Regions from separate parts of the Serratia ureilytica genome, predicted to be linked through region 2. Evidence: predicted binding sites of a transcription regulator. Region 2 holds the regulator's gene; the other holds the start of a gene.
The links. The regulator LexA, encoded in region 2, represses DNA repair genes until DNA is damaged. The targets are predictions, from matches to a motif close to TNCTGTATGTACATACAGNA.
Positions count from the first base shown of each region.

Region 1: the regulator LexA is predicted to act here: its motif matches at 5,880-5,899, upstream of uvrB (excinuclease ABC subunit UvrB).

Region 1 is NZ_CP071320.1:3,681,216-3,690,429, forward strand. Features, by position in the region: gene moaC (cyclic pyranopterin monophosphate synthase MoaC) at 1-470, opposite strand, end outside; gene moaB (molybdenum cofactor biosynthesis protein B) at 474-989, opposite strand; gene moaA (GTP 3',8-cyclase MoaA) at 1,014-2,000, opposite strand; molybdenum cofactor riboswitch at 1,987-2,131, opposite strand; gene J0X03_RS17350 (gluconeogenesis factor YvcK family protein) at 2,468-3,385, shown strand; gene J0X03_RS17355 (VF530 family protein) at 3,392-3,658, opposite strand; gene uvrB (excinuclease ABC subunit UvrB) at 3,759-5,771, opposite strand; gene J0X03_RS24275 (hypothetical protein) at 6,303-6,431, opposite strand; gene J0X03_RS17365 (ATP-binding cassette domain-containing protein) at 6,885-7,595, shown strand; gene J0X03_RS17370 (hypothetical protein) at 7,725-9,214, shown strand, end outside.
Region 2 is NZ_CP071320.1:415,002-424,215, reverse strand. Features, by position in the region: gene zur (zinc uptake transcriptional repressor Zur) at 1-181, shown strand, start outside; gene J0X03_RS01990 (CsbD family protein) at 284-493, opposite strand; gene dinF (MATE family efflux transporter DinF) at 809-2,146, opposite strand; gene lexA (transcriptional repressor LexA) at 2,250-2,858, opposite strand; gene J0X03_RS01975 (diacylglycerol kinase) at 2,961-3,329, opposite strand; gene plsB (glycerol-3-phosphate 1-O-acyltransferase PlsB) at 3,478-5,943, shown strand; gene ubiA (4-hydroxybenzoate octaprenyltransferase) at 6,010-6,882, opposite strand; gene ubiC (chorismate lyase) at 6,900-7,415, opposite strand; gene J0X03_RS01955 (MFS transporter) at 7,808-9,190, shown strand.

The sequences.
Region 1 (9,214 bases), 1.8 Mb from region 2:
ACCTTAAAATCACCGGATTTGCCGCCGCTTTTCGCCAGCAGGCGCACCGGGCCGATCACCATGTCTTTCTGTACCGCTTTGCACATGTCATAGATGGTCAATGCCGCCACCGAGGCGGCGGTCAGCGCTTCCATCTCGACGCCGGTTTTGCCGGTCAGCCGGCAGCAGGTTTCAATGCGCACCCGGCTGTGCTCCGTTTGCGCCTCCAGCTGCACTTCGACCTTGCTCAACATCAGCGGGTGGCACAGCGGGATCAGTTCCCAGGTGCGTTTGGCCGCCTGAATGCCGGCGATGCGCGCCGTGGCGAACACGTCGCCCTTGTGATGGCTGCCGTCGACGATCATCGCCAGCGTGGCGGGCAGCATGTCGACGAAGGCTTCGGCGCGCGCCTCACGCACCGTTTCGGCCTTGGCGGAAACGTCGACCATATGGGCTTCGCCGGCGGCGTTAATGTGGGTTAGCTGTGTCATGACTCAGGGCTTCTTCAAATGGGGCTGGAAGTTGCACGGGCGATGGCGCGCGTCCAACTGCTCTTCGATAATCCGCTCCCAGGCGGTGCGGCAGGCGCGGGTGGAGCCCGGCATGGCGAAAATCACCGTGCGGTTGGCCAGGCCGGCCAGCGCGCGCGACTGGATCGTCGCGGTGCCGATCTCTTCGTACGACACCATGCGGAACAGTTCGCCGAACCCTTCCACCTCTCTGTCGAACAGTGGCAACAGCGCTTCCGGCGTGTTGTCGCGCGCGGTAAAACCGGTGCCGCCGGTGATCAGCACCGCCTGCACGTTGTCATCGGCGATCCACGCGGAAACCCGTGCGCGGATCTGGTAAATGTCATCTTTGACGATGGCGCGATCCACCACCTGATGGCCGGCTTCCTGCGCCGCTTCCTGCAGATATTGGCCGGAGGTGTCTTCCGCCGCGCCGCGGCTGTCGGACACGGTCAGGATGGCGATATGCGCCGGAATAAACTCGCTGCTCGCATGGCTCATGGTTCAATAAGCTCCTATTGGCTGTCAGCCGCCGATAAACGACAGGTTCTGGGTGATCCCGCTGTTGCCCTGATGCAGGAAATGGGTCTGCTTCTTGCTCAGCAGCCCGCTCTGAATGCGCGCCTTCAGCGCGTCGAGCTGGCCGTCGTCCGCCAGCAGATCGCGCAGGGGCACCCCCTGCTCGCCGAACAGGCACAGATGCAGATTGCCGATGGAAGAAACGCGCAGCCGGTTGCAGCTGGCGCAGAAGTCTTTTTCATACGGCATGATAAGACCCACCTCACCCTGGTAGTCCGGGTGGCTGAACACCTGCGCCGGGCCGTCGCTGCGGCCACGCGCCTGGCGCTGCCAACCCTGCTGCTCCAGCTGCAGGCGAATCACTTCGCCGGAAACGTGGTGTTTGCGAAACAGTTCGCCCCCCTCGCCGGTTTCCATCAGTTCGATAAAGCGCAGCTGGATCGGCCGATCCTTGATCCAGGCGAGAAACGCGCCGAGTTGCTGGTGATTGACGTCGCGCATCAGCACGGCGTTGACCTTGACCTTGCTGAAACCGGCGCTGAAGGCGGCGTCGATGCCGTCCATCACCTGGCGGAACTTGTCCTGACCGGTAATGGCGTGAAACTGGCGGGGATCCAGACTGTCGACGCTGACGTTAATCGCCGTCAGACCGGCGTCACGCCAGGCGGCGACGTCGCGCGCCAGACGGTAGCCGTTGGTGGTGACAGCCAGGGTACGGATGGCCGGGTTTTCCCGCACGGCGGCGATGATCTCGGTAAAGTCGCGGCGCAGCGAAGGCTCGCCGCCGGTCAGGCGCACCTTTTCGGTGCCCAGTTCGGCGAACGCGCGGCTGACGCGGCGGATTTCATCCAGCGACAGGAAGCTTTTCGGGCTGCCGCTCGGCTTGTAGCCGTCGGGCAGACAGTAGGTGCAACGAAAGTTGCACACGTCGGTGATCGACAAGCGCAGGTAATAGAACTTGCGCTCATAAGCATCAATGAGTTGCGGTACCATAACACCTTTCCAAAGTCGGGAGATGCGAGCGTTTCCCCTCTGCACCCTGGTGGCTGACTTCGCCACGGCCCAGGCGCCATATCGTTCCGGATGAACAACGTAGGCGCAGGGGCTAGGAGTTTGATTTCTCTTCCCGCTACCTTGAGTAGCCGGAATGAAACCGTGGTTTTCAGCAGAATTCTAGCGCTAATCGGCAACGATAGCCAACGCGTTAATTCGCTATATAACTGTCTATACAGCGTTTTTAGACGCCGCGTAATCGGGTAAACCATGATAAACATCGCTTACGCGGGCGAATTGACCAGAATCACGCAAATGGCACTCTTTATCCCCTAAATAATGGGCGTCGCCTCCCGACGGCAAGCCCGCTCCCCCCAGAGGCAACGTCAAGGATAACGGGTATATCGCGTTTTTACGCCGGATCCGCTACCTTATGCGGGCAGTTCAGCCCCTTTGTAAGGAAATTTATGCGTAATCGTACCCTGGCCGATCTCGACCGCGTGGTGGCGTTGGGCGGCGGACACGGCCTGGGCCGTGTGATGTCGGCCCTGTCGTCCTTAGGCTCCCGCCTGACCGGCATCGTTACCACCACCGACAACGGCGGTTCCACCGGCCGCATCCGCCGTTCGGAAGGCGGCATTGCCTGGGGCGATACCCGCAACTGTCTCAACCAGCTGATCACCGAGCCGAGCGTCGCCTCGGCGATGTTCGAATACCGCTTCAGCGGCAACGGCGAACTGGCCGGCCATAACCTCGGCAACCTGATGTTGAAAGCGCTGGATCACCTGAGCGTGCGCCCGCTGGAAGCGATCAACCTGGTGCGCAGCCTGTTGAAGGTGGACGCGGCGTTGATCCCGATGTCGGAACAGCCGGTGGATTTGATGGCGCACGATCACGAAGGCAACCATGTTTACGGTGAAGTGAATGTTGACCAACTGGCCCATATGCCGCAGGAGCTGATGCTGTCGCCCCCGGTCAACGCCACGCGCGAAGCGCTGGACGCCATCGCGCAGGCCGACGTGATCCTGATCGGACCGGGCAGTTTCCTCACCAGCCTGATGCCGCTGCTGCTGCTGGACGATCTCACCCAGGCGCTGCGCCGCAGCAGCGCCAGCATGATTTATATCGGCAACCTCGGCCGCGAGCTGAGCGTGGCCGCCGCGGCGCTGTCATTAAAGGATAAGCTGGCGCTGATGGAAGAGAAGATCGGCCGCCGGATGATCGATGCGCTGATCGTCAGCCCGGCGGTAGACACCAGTGAAGTGCAGGATCGGGTGGTGATTCAGCAACCGCTGGAAGCGAGCGACATCCCCTACCGCCACGATCGCCAGCTGCTGCGCCAGGCACTGGATCAAGCGCTGGTAGAGCTGGCCGACCGCCGTTGACCGAATTTAACCGTCTCGCCCGCGCAGCCAGGGATTATCGCTGGCTGGGGCGGGATGGCTGACCATATCGATATACAGATCTTCCACCTCTTTACGCGCCCAGGGCGTGCGACGCAAAAATTTCAGACTGGACTTGATGCTCGGATCGCTGCGGAAGCAGTTGATGCGAATGCGCGCGCCCAGCTCGGACCAACCGTAGTGATCCACCAGTTTATTCAGCAGTTGCTCCAGCGTCACGCCGTGCAGCGGGTCTTTAGACTGGTGTTGGCTCATGTTCGGTACTCTTCGTGGTCAAATCGGGCCGCACACCATAACAGCTTTGACGCGGCCGACAAGGAATTTTGACGCCCACAGCGCGGGCGCCGTCCAACGGTCAGGAAATCGCGATGAACTGCTCGCGCAGCTGGTGGATCTCGTCGCGCAACGCAGCCGCCTGCTCGAACTCCAGATTTTGCGCATGGGTATACATCTGCGCTTCCAGATCGCGGATTTTCTGATCCAGCGCTTTCGGCGTGAGGTTCTGCAGCTGAGCGCCGCTGTCCGCCGCCTTGCCCCTGCCTTTACCCTTGGCGCGGTTGACCGGCTGGCCAATCTGCAGAATGTCGCCGATCTTCTTGTTCAGCCCCTGCGGCACGATGCCGTTGGCTTCGTTGTAAGCCTGCTGCTTGGCGCGCCGCCGCTCGGTTTCACCGATCGCTTTGGCCATCGAATCGGTGATGCGATCGCCATACAGGATCGCCTTGCCGTTCAGGTTACGCGCCGCGCGGCCGATGGTCTGGATCAGCGAACGTTCGGAACGCAGGAAGCCTTCCTTGTCGGCGTCCAGAATCGCCACCAGCGACACCTCAGGCATGTCGAGCCCCTCACGCAGCAGGTTGATGCCCACCAGCACGTCAAACTCGCCCAGACGCAGGTCACGAATGATTTCGACGCGTTCCACGGTGTCGATATCCGAGTGCAGGTAGCGCACGCGCTCGCCATGCTCTTCCAGGTATTCGGTCAGGTCTTCCGCCATGCGTTTGGTCAGGGTGGTCACCAGCACGCGCTCGTTGATCGCCGCGCGTTTGCGGATCTCGGAGAGCAGATCGTCCACCTGAGTGGCGACCGGCCGCACTTCCACGATCGGATCCAGCAGCCCGGTCGGGCGCACCACCTGGTCGATCAGATCGCCGCCGGATTTCTCCAGCTCATATTTGCCCGGCGTGGCGGAGACATAGATGGTCTGCGGCGCCAGCGCCTCGAACTCCTCGAAGCGCAGCGGGCGGTTGTCCAGCGCCGACGGCAGGCGGAAACCGTACTCCACCAGCGTTTCCTTGCGCGCGCGGTCGCCCTTGAACATCGCGCCGATTTGCGGAATGGTGACGTGGGATTCGTCGACCACCAGCAGGCCGTCCGCCGGCAGGTAATCGAACAGCGTCGGCGGCGGCTCGCCCTCGGCGCGCCCGGAAAGGTAGCGCGAGTAGTTTTCGATGCCCGAGCAGTAACCCAGCTCGTTCATCATCTCCAGATCGAACTGGGTGCGCTGCGTCAGGCGCTGCTCTTCCAGCAGCTTGTTGTTGGCCAACAGCACCTTGCGGCGGTCCGCCAGATCGACCTTGATCTCTTCCATCGCCTGAATGATCCGCTCGCGCGGCGTCACGTAGTGCGACTTCGGGTAGATGGTAAAACGCGGCACCACCTGCTCAATCTGCCCGGTCAGCGGATCGAACAGCGACAGCCGCTCCACTTCGTCGTCGAACAGCTCGACGCGCAGCGCCAGCTCGTCCGATTCCGCCGGGAAGATGTCGATCACCTCACCGCGCACGCGGAAGGTGGCGCGCTGGAAAGCCTGATCGTTGCGAGAATACTGCAGCTCCGCCAGCCGGCGCAAAATGGAGCGCTGATCGATGATCATGCCCTTGGTCAGATGCAGCATCATCTTCAGGTAAAGATCCGGATCGCCCAGGCCGTAGATCGCCGACACCGACGCCACCACCACCACGTCGCGCCGCTCCAGCAGCGCCTTGGTGGCGGAAAGGCGCATCTGCTCGATGTGCTCATTCACCGAAGCGTCTTTTTCAATGAAGGTGTCGGAGCTGGGCACGTAGGCTTCCGGCTGGTAGTAGTCGTAGTAAGAGACGAAGTACTCCACCGCATTCTCCGGGAAAAACTCTTTCATCTCGCCGTACAGCTGCGCCGCCAACGTCTTGTTCGGCGCCAGCACCATGGTCGGCCGATTCAGATCGGCTATCACGTTGGCGATGGTGAACGTTTTGCCCGAGCCGGTTACCCCCAGCAGCGTCTGGTGCGCCAGGCCGTCTTCCAACCCCTCTTCCAGTTTGCGGATGGCTTCCGGCTGATCGCCGGCCGGTTTGAAATCAGAATGCAGTTTGAAAAGTTTACTCATTGCTCGGCTACCCTGTGGAGATGCGCGCGCTCAGGCGGCCAGCCGGCTCTGCGCCGGACGTGGCCCCTAATTATGGAAAGTGTCGGCGATTTGCGCCAGTGCCCATGATACTGGATATAAAACCAGCTTCAAGCGGATTCGTCGCTGCGCGCGGCAGCGCGGCAACGCCGTTGCACCGTGAGGTTACAGCGGGGTGACATTTTTATTGTCAATAACAGATTTATCCCCAGAACTTGCCGAAAATTAACTTATTGATAGCACCGCGGCGAAAAATCACACATAGAAACCCGATCAATGCCCTGGCGTCTTGATTTTAGTTAATTTATTGATAATTAATAGTTTTAATAAAAAGACGAGATTGCGGACAAAGCGAACAGAACCCGCGTCGGCTCTCGCTTTACAGCGTTTTTCTAAATCTAATGCACAAGGTTATCCACAGGAATAGTGGATAACTCTCACCGCCCCGCCCGTGGCGGGAGTTACAGAAAGAAAGCTTTTCGCCCTTTACACTCGCCAAAATGGCTTTTTTAGTTATTTTTTCATAAAAATATCGCTTTGTTTATGCCGATTAATACTAAAAATCCCCATTGCCAAAATCGCATTGCCCCCTTTCACGCCGATCGCGCTTGACGGCGGCGCAACGCCTTGCACCACGCCCACGCCGGAGAGCACCACAAGAGTGCAAAAAACGTCCGGGTTAACTTCCCGGCGTATTTTCAGGCCGCCGCGGCAGAGCGCGTCGGGCCTGACAGGCGGTTAACAAAGCGATAACACTCCCCCTTTTCGGCCAGTGGCAAAACTGGCCTGGGAGTTGCTTTATCTTCCCGCGTGCGAACGAGGCGCGACAGCATAATGCGCTGCCGAATGCGGCGTGCAACCGCCGCCTGGCTATGCCTCGTAAAAGCGCGAGAACGACACCAAGTCGTCATAAACGTCGTTTTTCACGACATATTGACTGTCTTTCCGTCCACCGCAGACATTGCTCAGGTGAATCGGAGGGACGGCATTTTGTTCCGGACATTGCCACACTCGGGAAATCAACCGCCAATGCGGCCTTTGCAGCACCCCACCAACGAGTGGAACGGGCGCCTATGTCTATGAGGAGAATGCCACATGCTGAGTCTGAGATCGGTCAATCAATTTTACGGGCAAAATCATACCCTGTGGGACATCAACCTGGAGCTGCCGCGCGGCCAGTGCACCGTGCTGCTCGGGCGCAACGGCGTGGGCAAGACCACGCTGGTCAACTGCATCATGGGGCATTTGCCGGTGGTGAGCGGCAGCATGACCTGGCAGCCGGCGGATCAGCCGCCGCAAAACCTGCTGCTGCAACCGATGGAGCGCCGCGCCGCACTCGGCATCAGCCACGTCCCGCAAGGGCGGCAACTCTTCTCGCAGCTGAGCGTGGAAGAGAATCTGCAAGTGGCGCAGATGGCCGTGCGCGGCGCCCCTTACCGCATTCCGCCGCTGATCTACAGCCTGTTTCCCAATTTGCGCCAGATGCGCACTCGCCGCGCCGGCGATCTGTGCGAAGGCGCTCAGCGCCAGTTGGCGATTGGTCGTGCGCTGGCGCAGGAGCCGGCGCTGCTGATCCTCGACGAACCGACGACGGGCGTACCGCCCTCGATCGCCGCCGACATCGGCAACGTGATCCGCAGGCTCAACTATGAGTTGGGCATGACCATTTTGCTGGTAGAGCATCAGCTGCCGTTCGTGCGCCAGGTGGCGGATCGTTTTTGTCTGCTCGATAGCGGGCGCACCGTGGCGCACGGCGCGCTGGCGCAGCTGGATGAGGCGCTGATCGGCGCCGGGCTGGCGGAGTGAGTGCTCGGGTTAGCGATTAGGTTGCTGTTGTATCAGTCACGGCCAGTCTGCGCCCAATAGGCATGGGCCGGCCATCTTTTCATACTCGATAGGGGTCACACCGACACCATAATATCGAGGGATGTAAGCATGACAGACAACAACGCGGCATTTATTCAATACGCGGATTTGCGCAACAAAAACTGGAGCCTGCAGGAACGTCTTAATATTGAAGGCATTTACGTCAGTTCGCGCGACGAACTGGTCGGCGCACAAGACTTTATCATCAAAACGTTAAAACGCCCTGCGATTGTCAGATTCGCCGCGCCTTTTGCCCTTTGGACGGCGCCTAAAACCGATATCAATGTCGGATTCGTCTATATCGACGGCAACGGCGTCAACGTCACTACCGAGATCCCCAACGGCACGGAAAGCGACCATAACTATTTCCTGCGCTGCTATACCAGCAACGGCGCGCTGGATAGCAACGTTCCTATTCGCCCGGCGCCTATCATGAAAGATTTCACCGTAAAGGGCATCGGCGCCAGGATTAACAACAGCAAAGATGAAACGACGATCGAATACACCTATATCGACGGCGTCCGTTTCGATTCGCCTGAAGGCCCGCTGGGCAACTTTTCCGTCAATAACGTCTATATTTCCGGCTTCTACTACGGCCTGTACTACGGTACCAATGCCTATATCGCCCACCACTACGCCTGTGAAGTCATTCGCTGTTTTGAGTGCCTGCATATGCCTTCAACGAACAGCGGCGCCCAAAACTTCGGTGAAGGCATCAACTTCTTCGGTGGCACCCTCGGCAATTCCCAGGGGCTGGCCGTTCGCAACGCTAACCCCAACGGCGCCTTCCGCCTGTTCGGCACTTCGATCGACTATGCCGGCTCGATTGCCGACGTTGAGGCCGGTAGCATTGAATTGCATGGCTGCCATATGGAATTCAACAACGGTAATAGTCCGCTCACGGAAATTCCCTTCTGTTGCAGCGCCAATCAAAATGCATCGCTGTTGATTCACGGCGGCGAAATCATCGTCGCCGGCGGCCGACTGGCGCAAGCGTCGCTGTTTTACGCCGAGGCCGGCAGTAGCGGGATTATCGTCGACAGCGTGAAGTTCTATGGCGTACGAACCGCCAGCGGCCGCTATTTCAGCGGTACCGGCGACTTTGTCATCGTCAATAGCCGACTGGATGGCGGTGGGGGTGGCGCCGGGATCCAGACGCTGGTCGGCGCCGTGAATAACAAGTTAAAAGACGGTGAGTTCGCCTTTTCCGCTAAGCCGTTTGGCTGGGAAGTGACAGGCGGCACGATCAGCGAGCCCTTTACCTCAGACGCAGTGACTATCAGTATCGAAGCCGGCGTGGGCGTCAACGGCAGCAATGCCCTGAAAGTGACCAAGTTGGGCAACGCCAATACCAACGCCGGAGTGAGAGTGATCGTGCCCGCCGCGCAATATGAGCAGCTGGGCGCCTGTTTTACCCTGAAAACGGTCAACGGCGGTACCGGCAATCTGTTCGCGACGCTGCAATATGCCTGTATCCAGGACCATGCGGACAACGGCGTCTCGCTCGTCGCCAAAGCCGCGCCGGCAGCCTGGGACGCCGCCTTGAAAGCCGATGCTTA
Region 2 (9,214 bases):
ACGCACCACCGAAGGCGTGGAGGAAACGCTGCAGAAGCTGGCACAGGAAGCCGGATTTGCACTGCGGCACAGCGTGGTGGAAGCGCACGGTCTGTGCGCCGGTTGCGTTGAAGTTGAAGCTTGTGACAGCAAGCATGACTGCGCCGAACACGATCACAGCATCGCCATCAAGAAGAAGTAAGACGAAGTCAGGTACTTCCCTGTACCTGCGGCCGGGGCGCCAGAGGATGGAGCGACGCCGGCCTGCGCTGTTGCCGGCCGCCGTCAGTGGCGGCCCTGCGTGTTACCAGCGGTGTTTGGTGTGATCTTCCCAGGCCTTCACCTCTTTTTCGGCCGCCTCTTTCTGGTAACCGTAGCGCTCCTGAATTTTGCCGACCAGCTGTTCGCGTTTCCCTTCGATGACCGTCAGATCGTCATCGGTCAGCTTGCCCCATTTCTCTTTCACTTTGCCTTTCAGCTGCTTCCAGTTACCGTCGGCTTGATCTTTATTCATAGTCTCTCCGTTAACCTGTGGTGAATCAGTGATCCCTGTTGCCGGTCGGGGTTAACCAGAAATTTTTCTGGCCGATGCTTCCTTCACCTTAAGAAGCACCGCTCCCCTTCATTTACCAGCCACATGATTCATTCTAGTTAAACATGGAAATAAAAAAGCCAAAACACAGAATAAAAAACCATTAACAAACAAAATAAAAACAAAAAACGCTAACAAACAACGAACTAACGCGAACAAACCAAGGCTGAAAACATGTAAGCAAACATGACCAAAATCATAAGAAAAACTAACCATTAACCCAACAAAACGTCCGGTTTAATGTGCAGTAAACCAGCTGCCGCGCACCTGGTGACGGTGCCAAATCCAGCCCAATGCCACGCCACGCAACGTCAGAAACACCGCCAGCGCCAGCCAAAGCCCGTGGTTGCCAAGCAACGGCACGCTGAACAGCGTCAGACCGTACCCTGCCGCGGCCACCGCCATGCTGTTACGCATCTCAGCGCCGCGCGTGGCGCCGATAAACATGCCATCCAGCAAATAGCACCACACCCCGACCAGCGGCAAAATGACCTGCCACGGTAAATAGTGGGCGGCCAACGCGCGCAGCTCCGGTAGAGAGGTCAACGCCGCCACGATCTGCTGGCCGGTAACGGCATACGCCAGGCCGAAGGCCAACGCGACCAGCCCCGCCTGCCTGCAGGCCGCGTGCCACACCTTACGCAGTTGGCTGCCGTCCCGAGCGCCGTAGGCGTGGCCGGAATGGGCCTCCACCGCATAAGCGAAGCCGTCGAGCGCATAGGCGGTAAACGTCAGCAGGTTCATCAACACCGCGTTAACCGCCACCACATCGCTCCCCAGGCGAGCGCCGAAAATGGTCAGCGACGCAAAGCACAGCTGCAGCAACAATGAACGCAGCATGATGTCGCGATTGAGCGCCAGCAGGCGACGCAGATCGCCACGCCAGGCCTGACGCAACATCGCCAGGGTAATACCGCGCAGACGCATCACCCGCCACGCCAGCCACAGGCCGAGCAATAGCGTGGCATATTCGGCGATGGCGGTGGCCGCCGCCGCCCCTCGCACGTTCCAACCCAGGCCCATCACCAGCCAAATATCCAGCACGATGTTCAGCAGGTTGCCGACGATCAGCAGGATCACCGGCGCACGCACGTACTGCACGCCGAGCAGCCAGCCCAGCAGCACCAGGTTGGCCAGCGCCGCCGGCGCGCTCAACCAGCGGATCTCAAGAAAACGCCGCGCCTGCTCCAGCACCTCGCCATCGCCGCCGACGATCCGCAGCGCCAGTTCGATCAGCGGGTAGCGCAACAGGACGATCGCCCCCCCGGCCAACAGCGCCAGCAGCAGCGGTTGCATAAAGGCGCGCGCCAGCGCCTGCGGGTTCTTCGCTCCCAGCGCCTGCGCCGCGAGGCCGGTGGTGCTCATGCGCAGGAACAGCAGCAGCATGAACAGGAAGCTGGTCGCCACCGCGCCGATCGCCACGCCTCCCAAATAGATCGGGCTGTCGAGGTGGCCGATCACCGCGGTGTCCACCAGCCCGAGCAGCGGCACGGTGATATTGGAGAAAATCATCGGCAGGGCGAGGCGCCACAGGGCTTTATCGGTGTCGCTGGTGAAGGCGGAAATCAGGCGCATGATGGGATGTTCCTGTGACAGAGTGACGAAGGGCGAAGTCAGAAACAAAAACGCCCCAAAACAGGGGCGATTGATACAGGGAGCGGCGGTGATGGCGCGGCGATTAAATCCAGTCGCCGTTGCGGATCACGCCGACCGCCAGCCCTTCGATCGTGAAATTCTGCTGGCGCAGATCGACCACGATCGGTTGGAATTCGTTGTTCTCCGGCAGCAGTTCAACCACGTTGCCGTGCTTTTTCAAGCGTTTGACCGTCACTTCGTCTTCGATGCGCGCGACCACGACCTGGCCGTTGCGCACGTCTTGCGTTTTGTGCACCGCCAGCAGATCGCCGTCCAGAATGCCGATGTCGCGCATCGACATGCCGTTCACCCGCAACAGGAAATCGGCGCTCGGTTTGAACAGGGATGGATCCACCTGGTAGTGCCCTTCGATGTGCTGCTGCGCCAGCAGCGGCTCGCCGGCGGCGACGCGGCCGATCAGCGGCAGCCCTTCTTCTTCTTCCATCAGCAGGCGGATACCGCGCGACGCGCCGGAGACGATTTCGATCACGCCTTTGCGTGCCAGCGCCTTCAGGTGCTCTTCGGCGGCGTTAGGCGAACGGAACCCCAGACGCATCGCGATCTCGGCACGCGTCGGCGGCATGCCCGTTTGCGAAATATGATCGCGAATCAGATCGTAGACCTCTTGCTGTCTGGTAGTTAGTGCTTTCATTCCGCCCCCTGTTTGTTTATACAGTCTTGCTGTGAGTATATACAGGTAAGCGCGGATTGGGAACCGAAGAATAAATAAAAATCAGTCAGTAGGCGCTTTGCGTCAGCCAAAATGCTGCCACAAGACCGTGCCCCAAACGAACAGCGCGAGTACGATCGCCAGCGACACCGCCGCCGATCCCATGTCCTTGGCCCGCCCGGACAGCTCATGGTGTTCGCTGCCGATGCGATCCACCACCGCTTCGATCGCGCTGTTCAGGATCTCGACGATCATCACCAGCGCCACCGATCCGATCAATAAAATGCGCGCTATCGCACCCACGTCCAGCCAGACAGCCAGTATGATAGCCAGGAGGGTCACCACCAGTTCCTGGCGGAACGCCGCCTCGTGTTGCCAGGCGGCGGAAAGCCCTTTATAAGAATAGCCGGCGGCCTTGATGATGCGGGTCAATCCGGTTGCTTGGTTTGCCATGTTTTCGTGCCTTTCTCAGAGGTCGGTCATAATAAAAAGAGTCTAGAACAGTCCGCGCTGACGGCTCTCGGTTTTCGAACACCACAGATCTGCTACCCGGTTTCTGGTATGCTTGCGGCGCATTGCTAACAAGAGGCTTCACGTTGTTATGTCAGGTTGGCGTAAAATTTATTATAAAATATTGAATTTACCACTTAAATTGTTGGTAAGAAGTAAGGTCATCCCTTCAGATCCGGTTACCGAGCTAGGGTTGGATCCCTCACGGCCGATTTTGTATGTTTTACCTTACAATTCCAAGGCGGATTTGCTGACGCTGCGCACCCAGTGCCTGGCGCAGGATCTGCCCGATCCGCTCAACGCGCTGGAGATCGACGGCACCGTGCTGCCGAGCTACGTGTTCATTCACGACGGCCCGCGCGTGTTCCGCTACTACACCCCGAAAGAAGAGTCGGTAAAGCTGTTCCACGACTACCTGGATCTGCATCGCAGCAATCCGGATCTCGACATTCAAATGCTGCCGGTTTCGGTCATGTTCGGCCGCTCGCCGGGCCGCGAAGGCCACGGCACGCCGCACCTGCGTCTGTTGAACGGCGTGCAAAAATTCTTCGCCGTGCTGTGGCTCGGCCGCGACAGCTTCGTGCGCTTCTCCAACACCGTTTCGCTGCGCCGCATGGCCACCGAACACGGCACGGATAAAACCATCGCGCAGAAACTGGCGCGCGTGGCGCGCATGCACTTCTCGCGTCAGCGCCTGGCCGCTGTAGGCCCAAGCCTGCCGGCCCGTCAGGATCTGTTCAACAAGCTGTTGGCGTCCAAAGCGATCGAAAAAGCGGTCGAGGACGAAGCGCGCAGCAAAAAGATCTCTCACGAGAAGGCCCAGCAGAACGCCATCGCGTTGATGGAAGAGATCGCCGCCGACTTCTCCTACGAAACCGTGCGTCTGTCCGATCGCGTGCTGAGCTGGACCTGGAACCGGCTGTATCAGGGCATCAACGTCACCAACGCCGAGCGCGTGCGCCAGCTGGCGCAGGACGGCCACGAGATCGTCTACGTGCCCTGCCACCGCAGCCACATGGACTATCTGCTGCTGTCCTACGTGCTGTATCACCAGGGCCTGGTGCCGCCGCACATCGCCGCGGGCATCAACCTCAACTTCTGGCCGGCCGGCCCGATCTTCCGTCGCCTGGGCGCGTTCTTCATCCGCCGCACCTTCAAGGGCAACAAGCTTTACTCGACGGTGTTCCGCGAATACCTCGGCGAGCTGTTCACCCGCGGTTACTCGGTGGAATACTTCGTGGAAGGCGGCCGCTCCCGCACCGGGCGTCTGCTGGAACCGAAAACCGGCACCCTGTCGATGACCATCCAGGCGATGCTGCGCGGCGGCGCCCGTCCGATCACGCTGGTGCCGATCTACATCGGCTACGAGCATGTGATGGAAGTGGGCACCTACGCCAAAGAGCTGCGCGGCGCCACCAAGGAAAAAGAGAGCCTGTTGCAGATGCTGCGCGGCCTGCGCAAACTGCGCAATCTGGGCCAGGGTTACGTCAACTTCGGCGAACCGCTGCCGTTGACCGCTTACCTCAACCAGCACGTGCCGCAGTGGCGCGAGTCGATCGATCCGATCGAAGCTCAGCGCCCAAGCTGGTTGACGCCGACGGTCAACGATCTCGCCGGCCAGATCATGGTGCGCATTAACAATGCCGCCGCGGCCAACGCCATGAACCTGTGTTCCACCGCGCTGCTGGCCTCGCGCCAGCGTTCGCTGACCCGCGAACAATTGCTCGAGCAGCTCGAGTGCTACCTGCAGCTGATGCGCAACGCGCCTTACGCGCATGACGTCACCGTACCGACGCAGACGCCGGACGAGCTGCTGGATCACGCGCTGAACATGAACAAGTTCGAGGTGGAAAAGGACAACATCGGCGACATCATCATTCTGCCGCGCGAGCAGGCGGTGCTGATGACCTATTACCGCAACAACATCCACCACCTGCTGGTGTTGCCGTCGCTGATCGCCAGCATCGTCATGCATCATCGCCGGGTATCGCGCGCCGAACTGCTGCGCCAGATTGGCATGATTTACCCGATGCTGAAAGCCGAGCTGTTCCTGCATAACGACAAGGAGCAGCTGCCGGACGTGCTGCGGCCGATGATCGACGAGCTGATCCGCCAACAGCTGATCTGCGACAAAGGCGACGAGCTGGTGCTGAACCCGGCGCGCATTCGCCCGCTGCAGCTGCTGGCCGCCGGGGTGCGCGAAACCCTGCAACGCTACGCCATCACTATGTCGATCCTCAGCGCCAACCCGAGCATCAACCGCGGCGCGCTGGAGAAAGAGAGCCGCATCATGGCGCAGCGTCTGTCGGTGCTGCACGGCATCAACGCGCCGGAATTCTTCGACAAGGCGGTGTTCTCCACCCTGGTGGCGACGCTGCGCGAAGAAGGCTACATCAACGACAGCGGCGATGCGATCCGCGAGCACACCCTCGAGGTGTACAACATGCTGAGCGATCTGATCACGCCGGAAATCAAGCTGACTATCGAAAGCGTCAACATGCCGGAAGAGACCAACGCTCTGCCGCAAACCGATGCGCAAGAAGAGAAAGACGAGTGATTTCGCCCGGCGCGAAAACAAAAAAGGCACCCCGAGGGGTGCCTTTTTTCTTGCTGCAGGAAACCGCTACGCCGGCAGATAGCTGAGCGCGATGCCGATAAACACCACCAGCCCGACATAATTGTTCTGCAGGAAGGCCTTGAAACAGGCCTCGCGCTCGCGCCCGGCAATCTGCTTCTGCTGGTGAATGAACAGCGCGCCCGCCAGCAACAGCGACCAGTAAAACGCGCCGCCGAGCTGCGCCAGATAACCGACCCACACCAGCAGCAGCAGCGTTGCGAACTGCAACAGCCCGACGATCAGCTTGTCATAACGCCCGAACAGGATAGCGGTGGACTTGATGCCTATTTTCAGATCATCGTCGCGATCGACCATCGCATACAGCGTGTCGTAGGCCACCGTCCAGCAGATGTTCGCCAGCAGCAGCAGCCAGCAGCTGAGCGGCAGCGATTCGCTGACCGCCGCATAGCCCATCGGAATGCCCCAGCCGAACGCGGCGCCCAGCACGAACTGCGGCAGGTTGGTCACCCGCTTCATAAAAGGATACACCCAGGCCAGCGCCAGCGCCGCCAGCGACAGCCAGATGGTCATCGCATTCAGCGTCAACACCAGGCAGAACGAGATCAGCACCAGCACCACGAACAGCACCTTGGCCTCTTTCGCGCTCACCCGGCCGCTCGGCATCGGCCGCCCGGCGGTGCGCTTTACGTAGCCGTCCACCGCGCGATCGGCGTAATCATTCACCACGCAGCCGGCGGCGCGCATCAGGAACACGCCGAGCACGAACACCACCAGAATCGACAGCGGCGGCACGCCTTTCCCGGCCAGCCACAGCGCCCACAGCGTCGGCCATAGCAGCAACAGCGTGCCGATCGGTTTATCAATGCGCATCAAATGGCTGTAAGCCCGCCATTTACTTTGAGTCACGCTTCCCTCCAACGTCTTGCTCTCCTCTCTTATGCGGGAACCGCTGAATACAGCGGCGAAGCCGGTAAAAACAGTTCGGTCAGCAGCAGCGGCTTGCCCGCCAGCCGCAGCCGTGAACGACGCGCCCACAGCGCGTCCTGCCGGCCGATATGGATATAGTCGCGGGTCAGATCGCCGCTGCTGAACAGATAGCGCCCGAGCGGCAGCGTCCCCAGATCCACCAACGCCTGATCGGGGCCGGTCAGCGTATGTTCCGGGATCACCGTGCGCCCCAGCAGCCAGGGCTGGTCGTCGCCCAGCAGCACCACTTCGCGCAGCCAGTAGCGCGGGCTGTCGGGCAGGTGGTTCGCCTCGTCGCCCAGCGCCTCGCGCGTGACGAAGCATTCGCGCTGCGGTTCAACGCGCACCTGGGCGCAATGGCGTTCAAATCGGCGGGTCATGGAGCCTAACTCCATCAGCCAGTCGCTGACGGCGGCGGGCGCCGGAGGATCCTGTTCGGATAACCACTCCAGCGGCGGCAGGATGGAATCCCTGATGCCAGACATTGCTTTACTCCTCGCCTGAACCGCAGCCGGTACGGCGCGCCAGACGATACAAACTGTTAACAGGCCCCCATTGTAGCGCAGAAATGCGAAAGCGGCAGGCTGATTCGTGGCGAAAACGGCAGGCCTATCGGCCGGAAAAACCGGGGTTCTGTCATCTTTTTGCCATCCGCATTCTCTATCTTCATTTCCCGGCGCGCTGACGATTCTGTGATCGCCCGCAAAGTTTCAGCTTCCTCGCGTTGTGTTATCTACGCGCGTAGATACCCTGATACAGCAGCGTTGAATCGCCATGCGTCCGACATGATTTGTCGGCACACCTTTGTTGCCGGCACCAGGGAAACCATCTTTAACCGCGCCCCTCCAGGCGCAGAACAAAAGAGGATAGCACTGCCATGAGCGAAACAACGCTTGCCCCTTCACAGACCGCCGACGCCGCGCTGGTGGCCGATGAACGCCTGGCGACCAAAGAGGGGCGCAGCCAATTTTGGCGCGCCACCTTCTCCTGCTGGCTCGGCACCGCCATGGAATACGTCGACTTCGCGCTGTACGGCCTGGCGGCCGGCATGGTGTTCGGCGACGTGTTCTTCCCGGAAGCCACGCCGCTGGTGGCGCTGCTGGCCAGTTTCGCCACCTACTCCGTCGGCTTCGTCGCGCGGCCGATCGGCGCGCTGGTGTTCGGCTGGATCGGCGACCGCAAAGGCCGCCGCGTGGTGCTGATCACCACCGTGGCGCTGATGGGCCTCTCCACCACGCTGATCGGCCTGATCCCGTCCTATGCGCAAATCGGCGTCTGGGCGCCCGCCTGCCTGGTGATCCTGCGCTTCGCGCAGGGGTTCGGCGCCGGTGCGGAGCTGTCCGGCGGCGCGGTGATGCTGGCGGAATACGCGCCGGCCAAGCGGCGCGGGCTGGTGGCGTCGATCATCGCCATCGGCTCCAACAGCGGCACCCTGCTGGCGTCGCTGGTATGGCTGCTGGTGCTGCAGCTGGACAAGGAAGATCTGATGAGCTGGGGCTGGCGCATTCCGTTCCTCGCCAGCATTCTGATCGCCGGGGTGGCGCTGTACCTGCGCCGTCACGTGCGGGAAACGCCGGTGTTCGAACGCGAGCTGCAGCAAAACCACCAGCGCATGCTGGACGCCGCCCAGGCCGCGCCGGATACGCGCAGCTACCTGCAACGTACCAAAGCGTTCTGGGTGATGCTCGGCCTGCGCATCGGCGAAAACGGCCCTTCCTACCTGTGCCAGGGCTTTATCGTCGGCTACGTCGCCAAGGTGCTGATGGTCGATAAATCGGTGCCGGCGCTGGCGGTGTTGATCGCCTCGCTGTGCGGTTTTCTGGTGATCCCGCTGGCCGGCTGGCTGTCCGATCGCTTCGGCCGCCGCATCACCTACCGCTGGTTCTGCCTGCTGCTGGTGCTGTACGCCTTCCCGGCGTTCTGGCTGCTCGACAGCCGTGAACCGGCTATCGTCATCTCGGTGATCGTGGTCGGCATGTGCATCGCGTCGCTGGGGATCTTCGGCGTTCAGGCGGCCTACGGCGTCGAACTGTTCGGCGTGAAGAATCGCTACTCCAAGATGGCGTTCGCCAAAGAGCTCGGTTCGATCCTCTCGGGCGGCACCGCGCCGCTGATCGCCACCGCGCTGCTGTCCGGTTTCGGTCACTGGTGGCCTGTCGCCTGCTATTTTGTTGTAATGGCGGCCATCGGCTTAATCACCACCTTCTTTGCTCCCGAAACCCGCGGCCGCGATCTCAACCTGCCGCAGGATGCCGCGTAGCGAGAAGGCGAACAGGACCTCAAT